DNA from 2 places in the Pseudarthrobacter cellobiosi genome. Region 1 is predicted to be linked to the other one. Evidence: predicted binding sites of a transcription regulator. Region 1 holds the regulator's gene; the other holds the start of a gene.

Region 1 (3,406 bases):
CCATGCTCGCTGTCAGCGCCTTTGAAGGCCTGGCAGTGCTTCCCGAATACGACGTTGTGGTGGTGGACGAGGCCCACGAACTGCAGGACCGGGTCACCGGTGCGGTATCGGGGCAACTCTCCGTGGCAATGGTCCACGCTGCGGCGTCGGGCGCTCGGAAACACACGGCCATCACTGTGGATGCCCTCAACGCAGCTGCCGCCAACCTGGAACTCGCCTTGGCCGGCGTGCCCAACGGGCTGCTCCCGAATGGCCTCAACGACGAACAGCTGGACTGCGTGGACCAGCTGCGTGAGGCCTGCCGCGCTGCCCTGTCCGACTCCAAGGGTGACGGCAGCCAAACGGCCGACGGCGGGCGGCAACTAGCGCGCTCACGCCTGATGCTGATCCTCGAACTGTGTGAACGGCTGATCGTGGCCCGGGAAAACCGTGAAGTAGTGTGGTTTTCCCGGGCAAGTTCCTTCGACCCGCAACAGGGCTATGCGCAGCCCGACGAGTCTGCGCCGGCCTTGATCAACATCGCGCCGCTCAGCGTTGCCGGCAAGCTCCGCGAAGGGCTGTTTGCCGGCCACACCGTGGTGCTGACCTCAGCGACGCTTGCCATCGGCTCAGCCTTTGAACCGGCCGCCGGCGGTTTGGGGCTGGTGGGGGAGGGCGCACCGAGCTGGACCGGGATAGACGTCGGGTCACCCTTTGACTATCCCAAACAGGGGATCCTCTACGTCGCGGGGCACCTCCCCAAGCCAGGCCGCGGGGCGTCGCCGGAGGCCCTCGATGAACTTGAGGCGCTGATCCGGGCGTCCGGCGGCGGCGCCCTGTGCCTGTTTTCGTCGCGGCGTGCCGCTGAGGAAGCCGCGGAGGCGATGCGTCCCCGGCTCGGCCTCAGCATTCTCTGCCAAGGCGACTCCACCATGACGGCACTGGTGAAGCAGTTCGCGGACGAGCCAGATACCTGCCTGTTCGGCACCATGTCCCTGTGGCAGGGTGTTGATGTTCCGGGCGGATCATGCCGGCTTGTGGTGATTGACCGCATTCCGTTCCCGCGGCCGGATGATCCGTTGATGACCGCACGGTCCCGCGCCGTTGCGCAGGCCGGCGGAAACGGCTTTATGGCGGTATCGGCGACCCACGCGGCCATCCGCCTGGCCCAGGGCGCGGGAAGGCTGATCCGTTCCACCGGAGACAAAGGCGTGGTGGCCGTGCTTGATTCCCGGCTTGCCACCGAGCGCTACGCCGGATTCCTCCGCGCCGCGCTGCCGCCGTTCTGGCCCACCACGGACCGGAAGACAGCGTTCGCAGCGCTGGAAAGGCTGGCCGGGAAAGGCGCCTGACTGAGCGCGGACCCTGCGCGGGTCCTACAAGCCAGAGCCCGTCCTAGCCAGCGCGTGAAGCGCCAGCTGGCATCCTATAGCGACCGCAGTACCGAGACGACCTTGCCCATGATCGTGGCGTGATCGCCCAGGATGGGCTCGTACTGGGTGTTCTGCGGCAACAGCCACGTGTGGCCATCGCGCTGGCGGAAGGTCTTGACGGTGGCTTCGTCGTCCAGCAGTGCCGCGACAATATCGCCGTTGGAGGCGTCTGCCTGCCGTCGGACCACTACCCAGTCGCCGTCGCAGATGGCAGCGTCCACCATGGAGTCGCCAGCCACGCGCAGCATAAAGAGCTCACCTTGGCCCACGAGCTGCCGAGGCAGGGGCATCACGTCTTCCACAACCTGATCAGCAAGGATGGGCCCGCCGGCCGCGATCCGGCCCACCAACGGCACCATCGCGGTGTCCATGGCAGAGGGAAGTTCGGTGACCGTCCCGCCGATGCCGTGCAGGACTGAGGGCTTGGTTGTCCCGTTCGCCTTAGGGGACCCGCCGTCAAGCGTCAACGGCATCAGGACTTCCATGGCGCGCGGACGCTTGGGGTCCCGGCGAAGGTATCCCAGCTTCTCCAGTTGCGAGAGCTGGTGGGTCACGCTCGACAAACTCGCCAGGCCCACGGTGTCACCGATTTCACGCATCGACGGCGGATAGCCGTTTTCATTCACCGAGCGCTGGATGGTTTCAAGGATCTTCTTTTGGCGGGCGGTGAGCCCCTTGGGAGTCCGTGGGGGTTGGCGGCGCTGCGGTGTCGCCTTGCCCTCGGCGGCTGGTGCTGCCATGTTCGCCAATGCCTTTCGGTTGCCCGGCTCCGCTCCGGCCGCTGGTGCCTGGAACGCCCCGGGGCTGGTGTCGGAGTTGATTGTCAGACCCTGCTGATCAACTACAGAGGTGGTTGTTCTTTCATCCAAACGTAGGCCAGCCACAGGGCTTTTTCAAACATTTGTTCTAGCGAGTCTCGACAATATTCGTTGATAAGTGCTAAAAATGAAGAAGCAAAGTTCGAACATGTGTTCTACTCGTTGCTTGCGGATTCGAATATTCGAATTTATGGACGGCTCAGGCCGGTACCGGCAAGTGGACGCGGAGGGCGCGCCGGGCAGCACAGTATGGTCCAGGAGGGCTCATTTCATGTCAGCTTTATCTGCTTCGCAGGACTCGCGTCCGCAGTTCATTTCCGTGCAGGACCTCACCTCGCGGCAGTGGTCCGCACCCGTTTCGACGTCGGGTTCGGCGCCAAGGCAGCGCAGGGAACCGTTGCCGCCGCTGCGCCTGACCCGCAGGGGCCGGATTGTCTTCATCGGCATCCCGCTGGTGATTCTTGCCGCAATCCTGCTTTCCCTGGCAGGTTTCCTCAACGCCCCGGCAAAGGCCGCCGATTCTGCCGCCGACCTGTCGCTAACGCCAACAGTCTCGGTCACGGTGCAGGCCGGCCAGTCACTCTGGGCCATCGCCAGTACCGTTGCGCCCGAGCGTGATCCCCGTGATGTCATCGCGGATATTGCCCAGTTGAACAACCTTTCCGCCGGCGGCGTTGTCCCCGGACAGCAGCTCTTCGTCCCCACCAGGTAAAGAGCCTGCGGGCTCGGGCGTGTGCCGCCGCAGGCCGTCACATTTTCCGGCCGTCTGCTTCGGACCTAAACTGTTCAGGTGAATGACCAGCTAGAGCGTCTGAACAGACTTCCCCTCCGGACCAACCTCCGCGGACTGACCCCGTACGGTGCCCCGCAGTTGGATGTACCTATCCTGCTGAACGTCAACGAAAACACCCATGGCGTCCCGGCGGACGTCCGGGCCGCGATCAGCGTGGCCGTGACGGAAGCCGCGGCGGGCCTCAACCGCTACCCGGACCGTGAGTTCACCGAACTCCGGGAAGCGCTGGCCGAATATCTCGGCCACGGTCTGGATGCCACCAACATCTGGGCGGCCAACGGGTCCAACGAGGTCCTCCAGCAGATTCTCCAGGCCTTCGGCGGACCCGGGCGGACGGCCCTGGGATTCCCGCCCACGTACTCCATGTATCCGCTCCTGGCCAG
Region 2 (3,406 bases), on a different contig from region 1:
GCACCGAGGTGGGCAACGTACGCAACAACTCCCCGGAACTCATCCGGCCGGTGGAAGCCTTGTTCTAAATTGGCACTCGGGGCGACATGCCCCTAAACGGTGACCTTGCCGGCGTCGTCCACTGTCCAGGTGGGGTTATAGGCAATCTCCCAGCGGAAGCCGTCCGGATCGGCGAAATAGCCGCTGTACCCGCCCCAGGGCTGGGTGACGGGCGCGGCGACGATAGTGGCCCCGGCCGATGCCGCCTCCGCCATGACCCGGTCCACCGCCTCAGTGCTGGGCAGGTTGTGGCTGAGCGTGATGCAGGGGACCGGGCCGGGGGCACCTACCCCCGCCTCGGCGTGCATCTGCGCGGCGTCCCACAGGGAAAGGATGAGGCCGTGGTTGACCTGGATGAACACCACATCGCCGGGAAACTCGCGGTGGACAGGCCAGCCGAGACCTTCCGCGTAGAACCGGCGGGAGGCGTCAACACTGCGAACGCCTAGTGAGATGAAGTCGACTCTGGGCTGCATGCTTCGATACTGTCAGAAGATGGCAACAATTCAAGGAAACGATAGGGACGCTTTGGCCGACAAAGAACAGCTCGCTGCCGTTCGGATTGCGGTCGACGAAGTTGACGAGCAGATTGTCACGCTCATTGCGCGGCGCGAACGCCTGATCCGGATCGCCGGAACCCTGAAGGGGGACGACGCTGAAGTCCGCGCCCCCGGCCGGGTCGAACGGGTGATCGAGCATGTCCGGGCCGCCGCGGAAAAGAAGGACATTGATCCGGACATTGTGGAATCAACCTACCGGGCCATGATCTCGGGGTTCATTGAACTCGAAATGAAAGTCCACAAAGAAAGCAGCTGATGCCGCCCGGGTGCTGTCCGGACATGGTTCCGGCAGCACCTGCCCCGTGCTTACTAGAGCGCTTCCTCGACGGCGACGCCCGACTGGAACTCCCGGCCGTCAGCCTCGCTGAAAGCCGACATGATGTGGCCCTTGCCCAGGCCGTGGACGGCCGCGATGGGGAAATTCCCCGTGATGGTGTTGCCGGAATGCGTCACGCCGGCAAGATCATAGTTTTCCTCGGCACTCTGGTCGTGGCTGAACGAGTAGAAGGCGATGGCCTCCCCGTTCATGAACTCAATCCCCAGCCGTCTTTGTGATGAGTAGTCAGGGCTGGCCGCCACAAGTCCCACCACGTACGCACCTGCCCCCGGGATGTTGCCGTCGATATCAAAGGTTGCCACGAGTGTTGCGTCCTGGGCCTTGATGCTTACGTTCTTGAGGAGTGCGCTTTGGGAGCTCATGGCACCATCCTGCCCCCCTGCTGCCCGTCCGTCCACCCCTGTCTAGGTTTTGTCGGAGCGTCGTCGTAGACTGGATTTATTCGAACATGTATTCGAATACCTTGCTTTTGCATCAGCATTTTGCATCAGCTCCGTTCAGTTCCGGGAGGCGCCCATGGGTATGTTCAGCGAGTCCGTGGACGTCGTCTGCACCCCCGCTGGCCAGCCGCTGAAACTCCAGTGGGCCGGGCGCCACTACACGGTGTGCGCCGAGCCTGTCCGGTGGTATGAACGCCGGCAGTGGTGGGCCGAGGTACGCCGTGCGCCCCTGGGCAGCGGGCCGGGACTGGTGGACCACGAAATCTGGCGCGTCCAAGTGCGGGCGGACCCGCGGAGTGCCGCCCCCCGGGATACGGGGGAGCCGCTCACCCTGGACCTGAGCAGGCATGTCGGCAGCGGCCGCTGGAGGCTCCTGCGGATCCACGACGCACTCCGGCCCCAAACAGCATGAGCTTCTCCCACCTTCACGTTTCCACGGCCTTCAGCGCACACTATGGCGTGGCCTGGCCCGACGAACTGGCCCAGGTTGCCGCCGCGGACGGCGCAACCGCGCTCGCCTGCACGGACCGGGACGGCCTCTACGGCACCATCAAACACCTCAAAGCCTGCATGGAAGCCGGCATCGACCCCATCGTGGGAGTGGACCTTGCGGTTTTCGACGACGACGGCGACCACCGCACCCAGCTCGCTGGCAGGGTGGTGGTGCTCGCCCGCGGCCACAACAACGGGGCGGGCTACCGCGCCCTGTGCCGGCTGGTGTCCGATGCCCATGCCCGCACCTCCGGCAAAGCCGGGGGAGCGGTGCCGGTGGCGGTCACCCGCGCCGAACTCGCCTCCCGCACGCTCGACCCCAAAACCCTGAAACCGGTCCTGACAGTCCTGATCGGCCCGGATTCCGACGTCGGACGGGCCATGAGCGGCCGGCGCTACCTCCGTCCGCGCACCCTTTTCAAACGCTGGCTGGACGCCATGCCCCCCAGAACCCTGGTGGCGGAAGTCGTCTCCCAGCTCACTGCCCCCGGAGCGCCCCTGAGCACCGCCCACGCAGTCCGAATGCTTAAACTCGCGGAAGAACACCACGTGCCGGCCGTGCTCACCAATGCGGTCCGCTACTGCGCAGAGGACGGGGCCGCCACAGCTGACGTACTCGACTCCGCCCGGACGCTGAAGTCCCTCCCCGAACTCGCGGCCGAACCGCTGCTCCAGCCCAACGGGCAGGCCTGGCTCAAATCATCGACGCAGATGCTCCAGCTCGGCAAGGAAATCATCCGCGCCGCAGGGTATGGCGCAGCAGACCTCAAACAGCTGATGGCACAGACCGAGGCGCTCGCCGACTTCTGCCGGATTGACCCGGTGACTGACATGGGATGGAAGCAGCCGGTGGTCCCCGAGGCCTCGGTCATTGGCATCAGCCAGGACCCGCACGTTGAACTGGCACAGCGCTGCGAGGCCGGGATCAGCAGGCGGTTCCCCGGAATATCAGGCTCAGCCCACAAGGACATGCGCTCGCGGCTGGAGCACGAGTTGGGGATCATCAGGAACCTCGGGTTTTCCTCCTATTTCCTCACGGTCGCGGAGGTCTCCCGGATGATCATGGACATGGGGGTCAGGGCAGCCGCCCGCGGTTCCGGTGCTTCCAGCCTGGTCAACTACCTGATTGATGTCAGCCAGGTGGACCCCCTGCAACATGACCTGATCTTCGAACGCTTCCTGTCCCGGGACCGGGCCACCTTGCCGGACATCGACATCGACGTCGAAAGCGCCGAACGGCACAACGTGTATCGGCGGATCTTTGACCGCTTTGGTTCCGAGCGCGTCACGCTGATGAGCATGCAGAACGGGTACCGCGCCCGCGGTGCCGTCCGCGACGCCGGGATGGCCCTGGGGATGGACGATGACGACGTCGGTGAGATCGCCAAGCAGCTGTGGCGTTTTTCGGCCCGGAAATTCCGTGAGGCACTGGTTGAGAAACCTGAGCTGCGGGAGTTCGCCGGCCGGGTGGAACAACGGGACTTCGCCGAAAACCAGCAGCTTGACCTGCTGGTGGACCTCACGGAACGGCTGGACCG

Evidence for each region. The regulator LexA, encoded in region 1, represses DNA repair genes until DNA is damaged. The targets are predictions, from matches to a motif close to TCGAACANNTGTTCGA.
Region 2: the regulator LexA is predicted to act here: its motif matches at 1,379-1,394, upstream of NG701_RS00930 (DUF6504 family protein).

The regions. Positions count from the first base shown of each region.
Region 1 covers NZ_JAMXBK010000018.1:44,607-48,012, reverse strand. The annotation lists gene NG701_RS03945 (ATP-dependent DNA helicase) at 1-1,331, shown strand, start outside; gene lexA (transcriptional repressor LexA) at 1,406-2,152, opposite strand; gene NG701_RS03935 (LysM peptidoglycan-binding domain-containing protein) at 2,502-2,942, shown strand; gene NG701_RS03930 (histidinol-phosphate transaminase) at 3,021-3,406, shown strand, end outside.
Region 2 covers NZ_JAMXBK010000013.1:39,450-42,855, forward strand. The annotation lists gene NG701_RS00910 (SOS response-associated peptidase) at 1-68, shown strand, start outside; gene NG701_RS00915 (VOC family protein) at 93-515, opposite strand; gene NG701_RS00920 (chorismate mutase) at 535-855, shown strand; gene NG701_RS00925 (hypothetical protein) at 909-1,298, opposite strand; gene NG701_RS00930 (DUF6504 family protein) at 1,453-1,788, shown strand; gene NG701_RS00935 (DNA polymerase III subunit alpha) at 1,785-3,406, shown strand, end outside.